DNA from 3 places in the Cellulosimicrobium sp. CpK407 genome. Region 1 is predicted to be linked to each of the others. Evidence: predicted binding sites of a transcription regulator. Region 1 holds the regulator's gene; each other region holds the start of a gene.
What was found. The regulator Rex, encoded in region 1, represses fermentation and respiration genes when NADH is low (regulators of the CRP and FNR family bind a similar motif). The targets are predictions, from matches to a motif close to CTTGTGAANNNNTTCACAAG.

Region 1 (5,703 bases):
AGAAGCCGCCCGAGCGGGGCATGACGCCCGCGAACAGCGAGGCGAGGAGCTTCTCCCCGAACGCGAGCGGGCCGAGCGTGCGTTGGTTCGTCCACTCGACGGCCGCGAACAGGACCGTGCCGACCACGACGAGGGCCGCGCTCGTCGTGAGCGTGAGCTTGGTGTGCAGGCTCCACTTCGACACGCGCTTGCGGTTGCGCATGACGTTGAGGATCACGGGGAAGCCGAGGGAGCCGATGAACACGCCGAGGATGATCGGCAGGCACAGCATCCAGTCGCCGACGTACGGCGCGAGGCCCTGCTCGGTCGGGATGAACCCGGCGTTGTTGAAGGCCGAGATGCCGTAGAAGATGCCGTGCCACGCGGCCTCGCCGAACGTCTCCTCGAGCACGATGAACCGGGGCAGCAGGAGCAGCGCGATGAGGAGCTCGAGCGACGTCGAGGTGATGACGACGACCCGCACGAGCGAGCCGACCTCGCCGAGCCGCGTCGTCTTCGTCTCGGACGCGGTGAGGAGCTTCTGCGTGAGGCCGATGCGCCGCGACACGGCCATGCCGAGGATCGACGCGAGCGTCATGACGCCGAGGCCGCCGATCTTGATGCCGAGCAGGATGACGACCTGCCCGTACGTCGACCAGTACGTGCCCGTCGGGACGACGACCAGACCCGTGACGCACACCGCGGACGTCGCGGTGAAGAGGGCGTCGACGAACGGGGCAGCGCGACCGCTCGCGGTCGCCCAGGGGGCCATGAGGAGCGCGGTGAAGACCGCGATGACGGCGGCGAACACGGTGACGGCGAGGCGTGCGGGCGACTGCCGGGCGAGGCGGTCGACGATCTCCCGCCCCTTGAACAGGCGCCCGGTCATGCTCGTCGGCATGGAGCCTCCCTCACCACTCGCGTCACTCTGCCACGGGCCTGGTGACCCGTCATGTCGCCGCTCCGGCGCCGGGACATCATGCCGCGTCCGGCCCCCGTGCGCCGCACCGCGGTCCGGTGACCGGTCCGTCGGGGCGGGGGCCGCGGCGCCGGGCGTTACCGTGAGCCATGCCCACGACCGACCCCCCGTCGTCGCCCGCCTCCGCCCGGGGGAGCGCCGCGGCGCCCGGATCCTGCGTCGTGTGGAGCCCTGAGCTCCTCGGGTACGACTTCGGTCCCGGGCACCCCATGTCCCCGGCCCGGCTCGACCTGACCATGGGTCTGGTGCGCGCGCTGGGCCTGCTCGACGGCGACGGTGCGCCTCAGGGTGCGCCCCGCGTCGTCGGGCCGGAGCCCGCGAGCGACGACGTCCTCGGCCTCGTGCACGAGCCGGCGTACGTCGCGGCCGTGCGCGCGGCGTCGGAGCACGGGACCCCCGACCCGGCCCGTGGTCTCGGCACCGAGGACGACCCGGTCTTCCCGGGGATGCACGAGGCCGCGGCCCGGATCGTCGCGGGCTCCTACGAGGCGGCGGGGGAGATCGCCGCGGGGCGCGTCGGGCACGCGGTGAACGTCGCGGGGGGCATGCACCACGCGAAGGCGGGCGCGGCGTCGGGCTTCTGCGTCTACAACGACGCGGCCGTCGCGATCCGGCGCCTCCTGGACGACGGCGTCGCGCGCGTCGCGTACGTCGACCTCGACGCCCACCACGGCGACGGCGTGGAGGAGGCGTTCTGGGACGACCCGCGCGTCCTCACCGTGTCCGTCCACCAGAGCGGCACGACGCTCTTTCCCGGTACCGGGCACCCGACCGACGTCGGGGGCGCGGGCGCCGAGGGCACGGCGGTCAACGTCGGGCTGCCCCGCCGCACGGACGGCGCGCGCTGGCTGCGGGCGGTCGACGCCGTCGTGCCGCCGGTGCTGCGGGCGTTCCGGCCCGAGGTCCTCGTCACCCAGCACGGGTGCGACGCGCACGGCGAGGACCCGCTCTCCGACCTCGACGTCTCCGTGGACGCCCAGCGCACGGCGCTCGCTCAGGTGCACGACCTCGCGCACGAGCTCACCGGCGGACGCTGGCTCGCGCTCGGCGGCGGCGGGTACGCGATCGCGCGCGTCGTGCCGCTCGTGTGGACGGCGGTCGTGGGGGAGGTCGTGCACCGGCCGGTGACGGCGGGCGAGCCGCTGCCCGAGGAGTGGCGCGCCCGCGTCGCCGAGGTCGCCGGGTTCGACGCCCCGCTCGCCTTCGGCCCGCCCGTCGACGTGCGCCGCTGGAGCAGCGGCTACGACCCCGACGACGACGTCGACCGCGCCGTCGCGGCCACGCGCCGCGCCGTCTTCCCGCTGCTCGGCCTCGACCCGCACTTCGACTGAGGCGGTCGTCCCCCGGGATGCCCGGGGCGTCGTGCGGGTCCGCGCGCCGGGCGGCGTACCGGGGCACGAGCGCGAGCGGGTAGTCTAGGGGGCGGATTTCTCTCGTGTTGGTCGGCTCGCGGCGCCCTCGTGGTCGCCGGGCGCCCCGATCAACCGTGGACCACACGCGGCCGGTCGACCGGTCGCCGACCGACACGCCGCTCGAGCATTGCGAGGACCGTATGGGCTCCGTCATCAAGAAGCGCCGCAAGCGCATGGCCAAGAAGAAGCACCGCAAGCTGCTTCGCAAGACGCGTCACCAGCGTCGCAACAAGAAGTGACGTCGCGCGCGTCCTGACGCGCCGACCCGCCGTCGAGCCCGGCCCCTCCCGAGGGACCGGGCTCGACGCGTCTCGGACGATCACGCGAGGTGGAGCCCTGGCCTACCAGGCCTCTACCTCGCGGGACCAGGGTTCTCTCTCGCGGGGGCGGGGGCGGGGGCGAGGGCGCCGGCTCGGGGGAGCGGGGTGGTCAGAGGCGCGAGATGCGGCGGTCGACGGCGCGGCGGACGGAGCGCAGGACGAGGGCGGCGGCCCAGGCGGCGCCGGCCCAGCTCGCGGTGCGGACGCTGCTGCGGGCGACGCGACGGCGTCGGCCGCGGAACTCGCGGATGGGCCAGCCGACGTCCTGCGCGTGGCGGCGCAGGCGGGCGTCGGGGTTGATGGGGCACGGGTGCCCCACGGCCTCCATCATCGTCACGTCGTTGAGCGAGTCGCCGTAGGCGTAGGACGCGTCGAGGTCGATGTCCTCGCGCTCGGCGAGCGCGCGCACCCCGGCGGCCTTGGCGCGGCCGTGCATCATGTCGCCCACGAGGCGGCCGGTGTAGAAGCCGTCCTCGTGCTCGGCGACGGTGCCGAGGGCGCCGGTCGTCCCGAGCCGGCGGGCGATGAGCTCCCCGATCTCGACCGGGGTCGCGGAGACGAGCCACACCTGGTGACCGGCGGCGAGGTGCTCGTCGAGCAGGCGGCGCGTGCCGGGGTAGATGCGCAGCGAGAGGACGGTGTCGTAGACCTCCTCCCCGATCGCGGTGACCTCGGCGACGGAGCGACCCGCGATGAGGGCGAGCGCGCGGGACCGGATGCGGTCGATCTGCTGCTTGTTCTCGCCGAACAGGAGGTAGCGCGCCTGGTGCACGGCGAAGCGCACGATGTCGAGCGTCGAGAAGAACTCCCGCTGGTACAGCGCGCGGGCGAGGTGGAACGACGACGCGCCGCGGATGATCGTGTTGTCCACGTCGAAGAACGCGGCGGTGCGGTGCGCGGGTGCGGGGGGTGTGCGGCCGGCGTCGGGCGCGGCCTCGGAGGCGGTCGACCCGGGGGTCGGGACGGGGCCCGGACCGGAAGACGTCGCCATGTCCCCACTCTAGGCGGTCCCGCGCTCGGCCCGGGGCCGCGTCCTCGTACCCTGGGAGGCGTGAGCACCTCCGACGCGCCGGCCCCTCCCGTCCTCCTCTACGGCCGAGCGGGGTGCCACCTGTGCGACGACGCGCGCGCCGTCGTCGCGGCGGTGTGCGCCGAGGCGAGCGTCGCGTGGGCGGAGGTGGACGTGGACGCGCCGGACGCGGACCCGGCGCTGCGCGAGCAGTACGGCGAGTACGTCCCGGTCGTGACGGTCGGCGGCGTGCAGCAGGGGTTCTGGCGCGTGGACGCCCGCCGGCTCGCCCGCGCGGTGGGTCGGATTTCGACGGCGCGCGCGGACCTGGGATGATTCCTCCCGGTGGAGCGCGACCGTCGACGAGGACGGTCCCAGGACGACGGGGTGACGGGTGGCTGAGCAGGTAGTCGGTGAGGTGACGGCGCCGGGTATCCCGAGCGCGACGGTGGCGCGGCTCCCGTCCTACCTGCGGGCGCTGCGCGACCTGGTGGCGCGGGGCGTCGCGACGACGTCGTCGGTCGAGCTCGCCGAGCTCTCCGGCGTCGGTCCGGCGCAGCTCCGCAAGGACCTGTCGTTCCTGGGCTCGTTCGGCACGCGCGGCGTGGGCTACGACGTGGACTCGCTCGCGCAGTACATCACCGAGGCGCTGGGGCTCGTGGACGAGCACCGCATCGCGATCGTCGGGATCGGCAACCTGGGGCACGCGCTCGCGAACTACTCGGGGTACGAGCAGCGGGGCTTCCACGTCGCGGCGCTCCTCGACGCGTCGCCGGAGGTCGTGGGCACGCGGGCGGCGGGCCTCGTCGTCGAGCACGTCGACGCGCTGGAGGAGGTCGTGGCGCGGGAGAAGGTGTCGATCGTGGTCCTCGCGACGCCGGCGGCGCACGCGCAGTCCGTCGCGGACCGGGTCGTGGCGGCGGGCGTGCGGGAGATCCTCAACTTCGCGCCGCGTGCGCTGCAGGTGCCCGCGGACGTCGACGTGCGCGGCGTGGACGTCGGCAGCGAGCTGCAGATCCTCGCGTTCCACTCCCAGGCGCGCGCGCTCGCCGAGGCGCAGGACCGCTGAACGACGAGGGGCCGCGTGCTCGCGCACGCGGCCCCTCGGGGCGGCACCCCTGCCGGGGGTGCAGTGTTTCGGGGAACGGTACCGGGGAAGAGTGTCCCGGGAGCCGGTCGTCAGGCCTGCTTGATGGCCGAGACGTCGAGGGCGATCTTGATCTTGTCGCCCACGAGCACGCCGCCGGTCTCGAGCGCGGCGTTCCAGGTGAGGCCGAACTCCTTGCGGGAGATCTCCGTGGTCGCCTCGAACCCGGCGCGCGCGTTGCCGAACGGGTCGGTCGCGGTGCCCGCGAACTCGGTCTCGAGCTCGACCGGCTTGGTCACGCCGTTGATGGTCAGGTCGCCCGCCACGACGAAGTCGTCGCCGTCGCCGGAGATGCTGGTCGACGCGAAGGTCCACGTCGGCTTGTTCTCGGCGTCCCAGAAGTCCGCGCTGCGCAGGTGGTTGTCGCGGTTCGCGTCGCCCGTGCTCACGGACGCGGCGTCGAGCTCGGCGGTCACGGAGGTCGACTCGAGGTCGTCGCCCACGGTGATGGTGCCGGCCGTGATGGCGAGCGTGCCGCGCACCTTGGAGATGCCGGCGTGGCGGACCGTGAAGGCCGCCTGCGAGTGGGACGAGTCGAGGGCGTAGGTACCGGCGTTGAGCCCGGCGGGCAGCGGCGTGGCCATGGGTGCTCCTGAAGGGGTCGAGGGTCCCGGGGGACCGAACTTGGTTGAAGGTTCAACTTCGTACGAGCGTATCAACAGCAGGGGGTGATCCGTCTATTCCCGGTGAGGTGGAACAATGTTCGGCGAGGTTCCACCCCTGAACCCGCCCCCGTCCGCCAGCGCCCGAGGACCCATGACCAGCAACGACGTCGACCACCAGCTGACGACGACCGCCCGCGGGACCACCGCGGCCGCGAGCGCGGAGCCGCGCTGGCTCGACGCCGAGCAGCAGCG
Region 2 (5,703 bases), on a different contig from region 1:
CCTACCCGGCGGTCGACGCCGACGTCACGCTGACGTTCGACGCGGCCACCGCCGACCAGGTCGCGACGAGCTCCGTGGTGAACCTCTCGAGCCTGACGTTCACGCTCGAGCAGCACCTCTGAGAGGACCGCGGTGGGGGTCGACCTGTCCCGCCGCCGCGCCCGGGTCGCACGTCGTCGCGCCCGACCCGGTCCGGGCGGCGCGGGCGGACGCGTCGCGCACGGGCGGCGCGGTGCCGTGCGCGCCCTGGTCGTGCTCGCGCTCGCCGCGCTGCCGCTCTCCGCGGGTGCGGCGTGGGCGACGTGGTCGGCGTCGCAGCCCGTGAGCGGTGCGGACGTGCGGTCGGGCTCGTTCGGCGTCGAGACGTCGTGGCAGACGTTCCCCGACCTCACGGCGATGCTGCCGGGCCAGTCCCGCGACGGAGTGGTCGCCGTCACCCACACGGGCGACGGCACGTGGCGCTACCGGCTCGCGGTGGCCTACGAGGGGACCGTGCGGCCCACCGTCGCGTTCTACCCCGGGGCGACGTGCACGGGGACGGCCCTGCCCGCCGGGGCACTCAGTCCGCAGACGTACGCGCGCGGCGCGACGACGCAGGTGTGCGTCCGCTACACGCTGCCCGCGGGGAGCCCGGGCGACTGGCAGGGCCAGAGCGCCCAGGTCGCGGTGACGGTCACGCTCGAGAGCAGGCCGTCGTGACGCGCGGCGCCCGGCTCCGGGTGGTCGCCGCGCTGGCCGTGGCGCTCGCGCTCGTCGGCGGCCCGGCCGTCGCGTGGTGGACGGCGAGCGGGTCGCTCTGGACGACGGCGTCGGCGGGGACGATCCCCGCCCCGACCGGGACGACGTGCGCGACGACGGGCACCAACCTCGCGCGGAGCGCGACCGTGCGGTGGACCGCACCGACGCCCGCCCCGGCCCGCTACCGCGTGACGATCGCGGGAGGCGGGCAGTCCACGACCACCGAGACCACGGCGACGCAGCTCGTCATCACCGAGTCGCTGCTCGGCGGGCTCCTCCAGTCGATCCTCGACCTGCTGCTGGGCGGCACGATCCTGCAGGTCAGCGTCCAGTCCGTCCACGCGTCGGGATGGGTCTCGGTCCCGAGCAACGCGGTCGCGGTCCGCGGCGCGCTCCTCGCGGGCACCGGGCTCTCGGGGGTCTCCTGTGGCTGAGCGGCCCCGCGGCGGGCGGCACCGCGAGCGCGGCGCGACGCGGCGGCACGGGCCGCTCGCGCGGGCGCTCGGCGTGCTCGCGCTCGGGTGCGCCGTCGCGCTCGCGCTCGTGGGGGTCGTCGTGCCGCTCGTGCTGGGGGCGACGCCGTACACGGTGCTCACCGGGTCCATGCGGCCGACGTACGCGCCCGGGACGATGGTCGTCGTCCGGCCGGTCGACGTCGCGCGCGTCGCGCCGGGGGACGTGGTCACGTACCAGCTCGTGTCGGGCCGGCCGGAGGCCGTCACCCACCGGGTCGTCGGCGTCGGGGTGGGGGCCGACGACGAACGGGTGCTCACGACGCAGGGCGACGCCAACGCCGCACCCGACCCGGAGCCCGTCCGCCCCGTGCAGGTCCGCGGGTCGGTCGTCTACGCGGTCCCGCTGCTCGGGTGGGTGAGCTCCGCGGTGTCGGGGGACACGCGCCGCACCGTCGCCGTCGTGGCCGCCGCCGGGCTCCTCGGGTGGGGCGCCTGGCAGGTCGCGGCGGGACTGCGCGAGCGCGCGCGGCGCCGCAGGACCCCGGCGGTGGTCCCGTGAGCCGCGGCGCGGGCCGAGGGCCGCTCCGTGCGCTCGCCGGCGTGCTGCTCGCGGTCGTGCTCGCCGGGCCGGGCCAGGCGGCGGTGGGGGCGACGGCGGGCACCTCGGTGGGGGCGACGTCGGGCACCTCGGTGGGCACCGGCGCGGTCGCGGCGTCGGGGGAGGAGGACGCGCTCCGGCTGAGCGCCGACGGCGCGACGTGGGCGACGGGCCTCCCGGCGTCCCTGTTCGGTCCGGACGCGCTCGTCGTGCCGGGAGCGACCGTCGCGCGCGACCTGTGGGTCCGCAACGACGGCCCGACGGCGGCGCGCGTCCTCGTGGACCTCGCGGCCGACGTCGACCCGGCCGTCGTGCGGACCGGGCTCGGCGCGTGGCTCGACGTCCGGCTGGACGGCGCGGCGCCGCGCGCCGCGACCTGGGAGGGGCCCGTCCTCGATCCCGGGGAGGTGGGCCGGGTGGAGGTGAGCGTCGCGATGTCGGCGGACGCGCCGTCGTCCACGCGCCGCTCGGTCGCCGGCGTGCTGGAGACGGTGCACCTCGTGGGCGTCCCGGGCACCGGCCCGGCGCCCGCCCCGGGGGAGCCGCCGTCGACCGGCCCCGGGCTGGCCCGCACCGGGGTCGACACGTGGTGGCTCGCGACCGCCGCGGCGCTCGCAGCCGGGGCCAGCCTGGCGCTCGCCCGGCTCGGGCGGGCCCGGGCGGCGTCGTCCGACGGTCGTTGACCTGCGGCGACGCGCGCCCGCCGCCCGCCGTGCGTCCCGCGGCGGCGCGGGGAGGCTAGGCCATGGCCGCTCCGGCCCCCTTGCCCGCCGGTCCCGATCCACAGGGTCGGGAGTCGTCGCGCGGGAGGACCTTCGTCACAGGATCTCCCAGGGAAGGGTCGCCTTGCTACACATCCCGCGTCGGGAGTGACTAGAGTGGCGATGTCCATTGTGACCGACTTCACAAGGACCGTGGGTGCGCCGTGTCCCGACCCGGGTCACGGTGGACCACCACGAGGTGTGTCCCGACGACCGGACGGTGAGGTGAGCACGGTGGGCGCGAGGCTCGACGACGCCGACGTCATCGTCGTGGGCGCGGGCCCGGCCGGCTCCGCGGCGGCCCACTACTGCGCCGCCGCCGGGCTGAGCGTCCTCCTGCTGGAGAAGTCGTCGTTCCCGCGCGACAAGATCTGCGGCGACGGCCTGACGCCGCGCGCGGTCGCCGAGCTCGTGCGCATGGGCGTGCCGACCCGCGCCGAGGACGGCTGGATCCGGAACCAGGGCCTGCGCGTCGTCGCGAGCGGCCGCTCGTGGGAGCTCGCGTGGCCCGACCTCGCGTCGTACCCCAGCTACGGCATGGCCCGCGCGCGCCACTCGTTCGACCGGACCCTCGCCGAGCACGCGCAGCGCACGGGGGCCAAGCTCCTGGAGCGCACCGCGGTCACCGGCCCCGTGCTCGACGAGCGCACCGGCCGCGTCGTCGGCGTCACCGCCCGCCCCGTGGACGACAAGGGCCGGCGCGCGGGCGACGAGGTCACCTACCGCGCGCCCGTCGTCATCGCGGCCGACGGCGTCTCGTCGCGCTTCGCGCTCGCGCTCGGCCTCGCGCGGCGCGAGGACCGCCCGATCGGCGTCGCCGTCCGCACGTACTTCCGCACCCCCCGCCACGACGACCCGTGGATGGAGTCCCACCTCGAGCTGTGGGACGGCACGCCGCGCGAGTCCAACCTGCTGCCCGGCTACGGCTGGATCTTCTCGCTCGGCGACGGGACGGCGAACGTCGGGCTCGGCTCCGTGAGCTCGACGCCGGCGCGCCAGTCCGCCGCGAACGTCGACTACAAGGACCTCTTCGCCACCTGGATGCGCAACGCGCCCGCCGAGTGGGAGTTCACGGAGGAGAACCGGCTCGCCCCGGTGCGCGGCGCGGCGCTGCCCATGGGCTTCAACCGCACGCCGCTGTACACGCGCGGCGTGCTGCTCGTCGGGGACTCGGGCGGCATGGTGAGCCCCTTCAACGGCGAGGGGATCGCCTACGCGATGCAGGCCGGGCGGGCGGCGGCCGACGTCGTCGCCCAGTCCCGCGTGCGGCTCACCGACGGCGGTCGCGAGCGCGCGCTCCAGACGTACCCGCGGATCATGCGCCGCGAGCTGGGCGGCTACTACACGCTCGGCCGGTACTTCGTGAAGCTCATCGAGCACCCCGAGATCATGCGGATCTGCACGCGCTACGGGCTCCCGCGCCCGGTGGTCATGCGGTTCGTCCTCAAGCTCCTGTCCGACTGCTACGAGCCCCGCGGCGGCGACTGGGTCGACCGCGTGATCGCGGGGCTGACGAGGGTGGTGCCCTCGTCATGAGCCCACGAGGTGGGCCCGCAACGACGCGGGCGCTCGCACCACCCAGAGGTCTTCCCGGACACCGCCCGGGCGTTCCCGTCCCGAGCCCCCACTCGAGGAGTACGCGATGACCAACCCGTACGTACCGCTTCTCGTCCTCATGGGCGTGGCCGCCGTGCTGGCTCTCGGCGGTGTCGCCGCGAGCGCGGTCATCGGCCCCAAGCGGTACAACCGCGCCAAGCTCGACGCCTACGAGTGCGGCATCGAGCCCACGCCCCACGCGATCGGCGGCGGGCGCTTCCCGATCAAGTACTACCTCGTCGCCATGACGTTCATCGTCTTCGACATCGAGGTCGTCTTCCTCTACCCGTGGGCGGTCGACTTCGCGACGCTCGCGACCTTCGGCCTCGTCGCGATGCTCGCGTTCCTCGCGCTCATCACGGTCCCGTTCGTCTACGAGTGGCGGCGGGGTGGTCTCGAGTGGGACTGAGCAGGCGACCGATCGTCCGCGGCAGCCGGCACCGGCGAGAGAACTAGGAGAACACCATGGGGATCGAGGAGGCTCCCTCGGGCTTCTTGCTCACCACGATCGAGGACCTCGCGGGGTACCTGCGCAAGGCGTCGCTCTGGCCCGTGACGTTCGGGCTGGCGTGCTGCGCGATCGAGATGATGGCCGCCGGCGCCTCGCGGTTCGACCTGTCGCGCTTCGGCATGGAGGTCTTCCGCGCCTCGCCGCGCCAGGCGGACCTCATGATCGTGGCCGGGCGCGTGAGCCAGAAGATGGCGCCGGTCGTGCGGCAGGTCTACGACCAGATGAGCGAGCCCAAGTGGGTGCTGTCGATGGGCGTGTGCGCGTCCAGCGGCGGCATGTTCAACAACTACGCGATCGTGCAGGGCGTCGACCACATCGTGCCGGTGGACATCTACCTGCCGGGCTGCCCGCCGCGTCCGGAGATGCTCATCAACGCGATCCTCGCGCTGCACGACCAGATCCAGCACGAGCCGCTCGGCGTGAACCGCAAGGAGGCGGCACGCGCCGCCGAGGCGGCCGCGCTCGAGGCGACGCCCACGTTCCAGATGAAGGGGCTGCTGCGGTGACGGACGAGAAGACGGGCGGCGGCACGCCCGTGCCGCAGCCCGAGGAGGTCTCCGGACCGAGGTCGGGCGACCTGGTGACCGGGGCTGGCGCGCCGCGCACGCTCGAGGTCGTCGAGGTGCGCGAGGGCATGTTCGGGGTCCACGGCTCGGGCGACACGTCGGGGTACGGCGGGCTCGTCCAGCCCGTCGCGATGCCCGGCGCGAGCCCGCGACCGTACGGGGGCTGGTTCGACGAGGTCGTCGACGTCCTCGCCGAGGTGCTCGCGGAGGGCGGCACGCGGTTCGAGGCGGCGGTGGAGCGCGTCGTGGTGGACCCGCCCGGCGCGCACGCCGAGCTGACGATCCACGTGCACCGCGACCACCTCGTCGAGGTGTGTCGCGCGCTGCGCGACGACCAGGACCTGCGGTTCGAGCTGAGCCTGGGCGTGAGCGGCGTGCACTTCCCGCACGACGTCGGCCGCGAGCTGCACGCCGTCTACCACCTCACGTCGATCACGCACGGGCGTCGGCTGCGCCTCGAGGTGTCGGTGCCCGACGC
Region 3 (5,703 bases), on a different contig from region 1:
GTCGGTACGTGCGCGCGTGGACCGTTGCAGTCGCGGTCGTCGTGGGGGCGGTGCTGTCGGCGTGCGACGGCGGTGGGGACCTGGAGGTCGCCAACGACAGCCGGGGTGACGTGGTCGTCCGTACGGGGGACGAGGAGGCCGAGGTGACCGCCGACGGCGGCGTCGTGCTCCTCGACTACGGCTGCACGCCGGGTGACGTGACCGTCGTGCGGGCGTCGGGCGCCGAGGAGGTCGTCGACGGGCCGGTGTGCCCGGACGAGAAGATCGTGGTCCGCGACGACGAGGTGGTGCTGGTCCCCGTCGCCGCGGACGACTCCTGACGAGGCGTCAGCCGAGGCGCTCGGCGAGGAAGCGGTAGTGGACCGCGGCCATGTGCGCCGCCTGGGCGTTGTTCGCGGCGCCGCCGTGGCCGCCCTCGATGTTCTCGTAGTACGTGACGTCCTTGCCCTCGCCGAGCATCTTCGCGGCGAGCTTGCGCGCGTGGCCGGGGTGGACGCGGTCGTCCTTGGTCGACGTCGTGAACAGCACGGGCGGGTACTCGCGCTCGGCGTCGAACAGGTGGTACGGCGAGAACGTGCGGATGAACTCCCACTGCTCGGGGTCGTCCGGGTCGCCGTACTCCGCCGCCCACGACGCCCCGGCGAGCAGCTTCGTGTACCGGCGCATGTCGAGCAGCGGGACGCCGACGATCACGGCGCCGAAGAGCTCGGGGTACTGCGTGAGCATGTTGCCCGCGAGCAGGCCGCCGTTGGAGCGGCCCTCCATGCCGAGGTGCTCGTGCGTCGTGATCCCGCGGGCCACGAGGTCGCGCGCGACGGCGGCGAAGTCCTCGTAGGCGCGGTGGCGGTTCGCCTTGAGCGCGGCCTGGTGCCAGGCGGGCCCGTACTCGCCGCCGCCGCGGATGTTCGCGACGACGTAGACGCCGCCCCGCGCGAGCCAGGCGCGGCCGAGCGCGCCGGAGTACGCGGGCGTGAGCGAGATCTCGAAGCCGCCGTACCCGTACAGCAGCGTCGGCGCGGCTCCCGTGCCGCCGTCGCCCGCGCCCGCGACGAGGTCCGCGCGGCCGACGACGAAGTACGGCACGCGCGTGCCGTCGTCGGACGTGGCGAAGTGCTGGGCGACGGTCATGCCGTCGGCGTCGAAGAACGCGGGGTTGGACTTGACGACCTCCGGTGCACCCGCGTCGCCCGGCCGCTCGCCGAGCGACAGGAGCGAGAGCGTCGTGGGCGTGAGGTAGTCGGTCGTGACGAGCCACAGGTCGTCGGAGTCGACGGGGTCGACGGCTCCGACGGCGACCGTGCCGAGCTCCGGCAGGCCGGGGATCTCCGACCGCACCCACGGCGCGTCCGCGGCCTCCTGCCCGACGGCGCCCCCGGGGCCGGCGGCGTCCGGCGGCGTCAGCACGTGCAGGCGGTTCTTCACGTCGTCGAGCACGTTGACGACGAGGTGGTGGCGTGTCCACGTGGCGCCGGCGAGCGACGTCGTCGCCGTGGGCTCGAAGAGCACGGTGAAGCCGCGGTCGCCCGCGAGGAAGTCGTCGAATCGCGCGACGAGGAGCGAGCCCGCGCGGTACGTCGCGCCTCCGACGGCCCAGTCGTCGCGGAGCTCCACGAGCATCCACTCGCGCCGGACGCCGACCTCGGCGGAGTCGGGCACGTCGATCTTCGTCAGGCGCTGTTCGGGCGTGCCGGTGCGCTCGGCGAGGTAGAGCTCGTCGGCGTAGAACGCCTTGGAGCGGTGCACGAAGTCGCGCTCGAACCCGGGCGTGTGCGACCGCCAGGCGGAGATGTACATGTCCTCGTCGGTGCCCTCGTAGACCGTCACGGCCTCGTCGAGCGGGGTCCCGCGCGTCCAGCGCTTGACCACGCGCGGGTACCCGGACGGCGTGAGCGTGCCCTCGCCGAAGTCGGTGAAGACGTACACGGTGTCGGCGTCGATCCAGCCGAGCGAGCCCTTGGCCTCGGCGCGGTGGAAGCCGCCGTCCTCGGGCGCGACGAACCGCTTCTCGACGAGGTCGAACTCGCGCGTGACGTCGGCGTCGGAGCCGCCGGGGGAGAGCTCGACGAGCGCGTGCCGCCACGGCTCGCCTGCGGCAAGCTGCTCCGGCGTCGGGCGCAGGACGCTCGCGCCGTGCCAGACCCACGACTCGCCCTCGGCCGCGGCGAGCGCGTCGAGGTCGAGCACGGTCTCCCACTCCGGGTCGTCGGTGCGGTAGGACTCGAGCGTCGTGCGGCGCCAGAGCCCGCGCTCGTGCTGCGCGTCGCGCCAGAAGTTGTAGTACCGGTCGCCGATCTTCGAGACCTCGGGGATCTTCGCGTCCGAGTCGAGCACCTCGCGGATCGCGCGCTCGGTCGTGGCGAACTCGTCGGCGGTCTCGAGCGTGTCGGCGACCTCGGCGTTGCGTGCACGGACCCAGGTCAGGGCCTCGTCCCCCTCGACGTCCTCGAGCCACAGGTACGGGTCGTGGGGCGCGCCGTCGTCGGGGAGCGGGGTCTCGGTGGGGCTCTCGGGCGAGAGCGAGGGGCTCGTCGTCTGCTCGGCGGTCATGGTCCCCCACCCTACGGCGGCGGGGGCGATGGTGCGGAGGTCACGAGGGGGCCGGGACCTTGGGCCCCGAACGGCCGCGGGGCCTTGCCGCGCCCAGGGGCTTGTGAAAACATTCACAAGTAGAGAGACCGCTGAAGGAGCCGGGGCAATCCGGCCCCGGCAGCACCCGCGGCCCGACGCCCGGCCCGGCCGGGCACCGGAGGGGACGCATGAGCGCGAAGAGCGCCGGCACGAAGGTCGAGACCCGCACCGAGGACACGCGCACCGCGCACGAGATCGACGTCCTCGTCGAGCGAGCCCGCAAGGCGCTCGACCAGTACATGAGCCTCACGCAGGAGGACGTCGACCGGATCGTCCTCAAGGCCTCGGTCGCGGGCCTGCACCAGCACGGTCACCTCGCGCAGCTGGCCGTCGCCGAGACCGGGCGCGGCGTGTTCGAGGACAAGGCGACGAAGAACATCTTCGCGTGCGAGCACGTGCCCAACTCGATGGCGAACCTCAAGACGGTCGGCATCATCGGCCGCGACGAGCTGACGGGCGTCGTCGAGATCGCCGAGCCGGTCGGCGTGGTGTGCGCCGTGACGCCGGTGACCAACCCGACGTCGACCACCATCTTCAAGTCGCTCATCGCGCTCAAGACGCGCAACCCCGTCGTGTTCGCCTTCCACCCGAGCGCGCAGCGCTCGTCGGTCGAGGCGGCCCGCATCGTGCGGGACGCCGCCGTGGCCGCCGGCGCGCCCGACGACTGCATCCAGTGGGTCGAGAACCCCTCGATCGAGGCGACCAACACGCTCATGCACCACCCGGGCGTCGCGCTCATCCTCGCCACGGGCGGCAACGGCATGGTCCGCGCGGCCTACTCGGCCGGCAAGCCGGCGCTCGGCGTCGGCGCGGGCAACGTCCCCGCCTACGTCGAGAAGAGCGCCGACCTCGGCCGCGCGATCAACGACGTGGTCATGTCGAAGGCGTTCGACAACGGCATGGTCTGCGCGTCGGAGCAGGCGCTCATCCTCGACGACGTCGTCTACGACGACGCGATGCGCGAGCTGGCCCGGCTGCACGCCTACCGCACGACGCCCGCCGAGAAGGCGATGCTCGAGCGCCTCATCTTCGGCGTCGAGGCGAGCGGCACCAACTGCGCCGGCGCGAAGCTCAACCCGAAGGTCGTGGGCAAGTCGCCGGTGTGGATCGCGCGCGAGGCCGGCTTCGAGGTCCCCGACGACACGTCGATCATCCTCGCGGAGATCGACGACGTGGGCCCGCAGGAGCCGTTGAGCCGCGAGAAGCTCACCCCGGTCCTCGCGGTGCTGCGCGCGCGCGACACCGAGCACGGCGTCCGCCTCGCGGAGCGCATGGTCGAGCTCGACGGCCTGGGCCACTCGGCGGCGATCCACACGGCGGACCAGGAGCTCGTCGAGCGCTACGGCGCGCGGGTCAAGGCCGTGCGCGTGCTGTGGAACAGCCCGACGTCGCTCGGCGGCATCGGCGACATCTACAACGCGCTGCTCCCGTCGCTCACGCTCGGCTGCGGCAGCTACGGCGCGAACTCGGTGTCGAACAACGTGTCGGCGGTCAACCTCATCAACGTCAAGCGGATCGGGCGGCGTAACAACAACATGCAGTGGTTCAAGGTGCCCGCCAAGACGTACTTCGAGCCGAACTCGATCCAGTACCTCGCGCAGATGCGCGACGTGCACCGCGTCACGATCGTCACCGACAAGGTCATGAGCCGCATCGGCGTCGTCGACCGCGTGCTCGACGTCCTCGCGCGCCGCGAGGAGAAGGTCGCGATCCAGATCATCGACGCGGTCGAGCCGGAGCCGAGCGTCGGCACCGTGAACCGCGGCGCCGAGTCCATGCGCGACTTCGAGCCGGACACGATCATCGCGATCGGCGGCGGCTCGCCCATGGACGCGGCCAAGGTCATGTGGCTGCGGTACGAGCACCCGGAGATCGAGTTCTCCGACATGCGGGAGAAGTTCTTCGACGTGCGCAAGCGCGCGTACAAGTTCCCCGAGCTCGGGGGCAAGGCGAAGCTCGTGTGCATCCCGACGTCGTCGGGCACCGGCGCGGAGGTGACGCCGTTCGCGGTCATCACCGACCCCGAGACGGGCTTCAAGTACCCGCTCGCGGACTACGCGCTCACCCCGACCGTCGCGATCGTCGACCCCGTGCTCACGGACACCATGCCCGCCAAGCTCGCGGCCGACTCGGGCTTCGACGCCCTCACGCACGCGACCGAGGCGTTCGTCTCCGTCTACGCGAACGACTTCACCGACGGGCTGTGCCTCCAGGCGATCAAGATGGTCTTCGAGCACATCGAGGACTCGGTCACGCAGGGTGCGGCGGCCCCGAAGGCGCGCGAGAAGATGCACAACGCGGCGACCATCGCGGGCATGGCGTTCGGCTCGGCGATGCTCGGCATCGTGCACGCCATGGCGCACACCGTGGGCTCGACCTTCCACCTCGTGCACGGGCGCACCAACGCGGTGCTCCTGCCGCACGTGATCCGCTACAACGGCCAGGTGCCCACCAAGCTCACGAGCTGGCCCAAGTACGAGCGCTACGTGGCCCCGGAGCGGTTCCAGGAGATCGCGAAGCACCTCGGGCTGCCGGCCTCCAGCCCGGAGGAGGGCGTCGAGTCGTACGCGAAGGCGGTCGAGGAGCTGCGCGCCAAGGTCGGCATCGAGCCGACGTTCGCGGCGCAGGGCGTCGACGAGGCGGCGTTCCTCAGCCGCCTCGACGACCTCGCCCTCCGGTCGTTCGAGGACCAGTGCGCCCCGGCGAACCCGCGGATGCCGGTCCTGGAGGACATGCGCGACATCCTCGTCGCGGCCTACCGCGGCAGCAGCCGCGAGGTCGTGCGGGCAGAGCGTCTCGCGGCCCACGAGGGCGCGAGCACCGAGGACGGGCAGGCGGCGACCCCGCCTGCCGAGACCGTGGCGGCCGGCTGACGCGACCCGCGACAGGGACCGACCCCACGAGAACCCGGAGCCCGACGGCGCGAGTCCCCTTCCGCCGTCGGGCTCCGTCGTGCGTGGCCTGTGGAAGACCCTCGAGGGGCGTCGGAACCTCGGTAGGTTCTCCGCTCGCGGGACGTCGGTCCCGCGGCGCGCGACGGCGCGGGTCATGGCGACGGCAGGGGGCCGCATGGTG

Region 2: a site for Rex is predicted at 2,682-2,701, ahead of ABWU78_RS17080 (geranylgeranyl reductase family protein). Genes of this name have one in related genera too.
Region 3: a site for Rex is predicted at 2,648-2,667, ahead of adhE (bifunctional acetaldehyde-CoA/alcohol dehydrogenase). Genes of this name have one in related genera too.

Annotation. Positions count from the first base shown of each region.
Region 1 covers NZ_JBGNYC010000038.1:12,027-17,729, reverse strand. Annotated here, with positions in the region: gene ABWU78_RS15365 (TrkH family potassium uptake protein) at 1-880, opposite strand, end outside; gene ABWU78_RS15360 (acetoin utilization protein AcuC) at 1,048-2,289, shown strand; gene ABWU78_RS15355 (30S ribosomal protein bS22) at 2,511-2,609, shown strand; gene ABWU78_RS15350 (HAD family hydrolase) at 2,800-3,681, opposite strand; gene ABWU78_RS15345 (glutaredoxin family protein) at 3,742-4,035, shown strand; gene ABWU78_RS15340 (redox-sensing transcriptional repressor Rex) at 4,094-4,768, shown strand; gene ABWU78_RS15335 (YceI family protein) at 4,879-5,430, opposite strand; gene ABWU78_RS15330 (MarR family winged helix-turn-helix transcriptional regulator) at 5,603-5,703, shown strand, end outside.
Region 2 covers NZ_JBGNYC010000048.1:16,902-22,604, reverse strand. Annotated here, with positions in the region: gene ABWU78_RS17105 (alternate-type signal peptide domain-containing protein) at 1-122, shown strand, start outside; gene ABWU78_RS17100 (hypothetical protein) at 133-699, shown strand; gene ABWU78_RS17095 (hypothetical protein) at 696-1,172, shown strand; gene ABWU78_RS17090 (signal peptidase I) at 1,165-1,752, shown strand; gene ABWU78_RS17085 (hypothetical protein) at 1,749-2,474, shown strand; gene ABWU78_RS17080 (geranylgeranyl reductase family protein) at 2,787-4,088, shown strand; gene ABWU78_RS17075 (NADH-quinone oxidoreductase subunit A) at 4,195-4,557, shown strand; gene ABWU78_RS17070 (NuoB/complex I 20 kDa subunit family protein) at 4,614-5,165, shown strand; gene ABWU78_RS17065 (NADH-quinone oxidoreductase subunit C) at 5,237-5,703, shown strand, end outside.
Region 3 covers NZ_JBGNYC010000034.1:46,762-52,464, reverse strand. Annotated here, with positions in the region: gene ABWU78_RS14675 (hypothetical protein) at 1-320, shown strand, start outside; gene ABWU78_RS14670 (prolyl oligopeptidase family serine peptidase) at 328-2,547, opposite strand; gene adhE (bifunctional acetaldehyde-CoA/alcohol dehydrogenase) at 2,757-5,501, shown strand.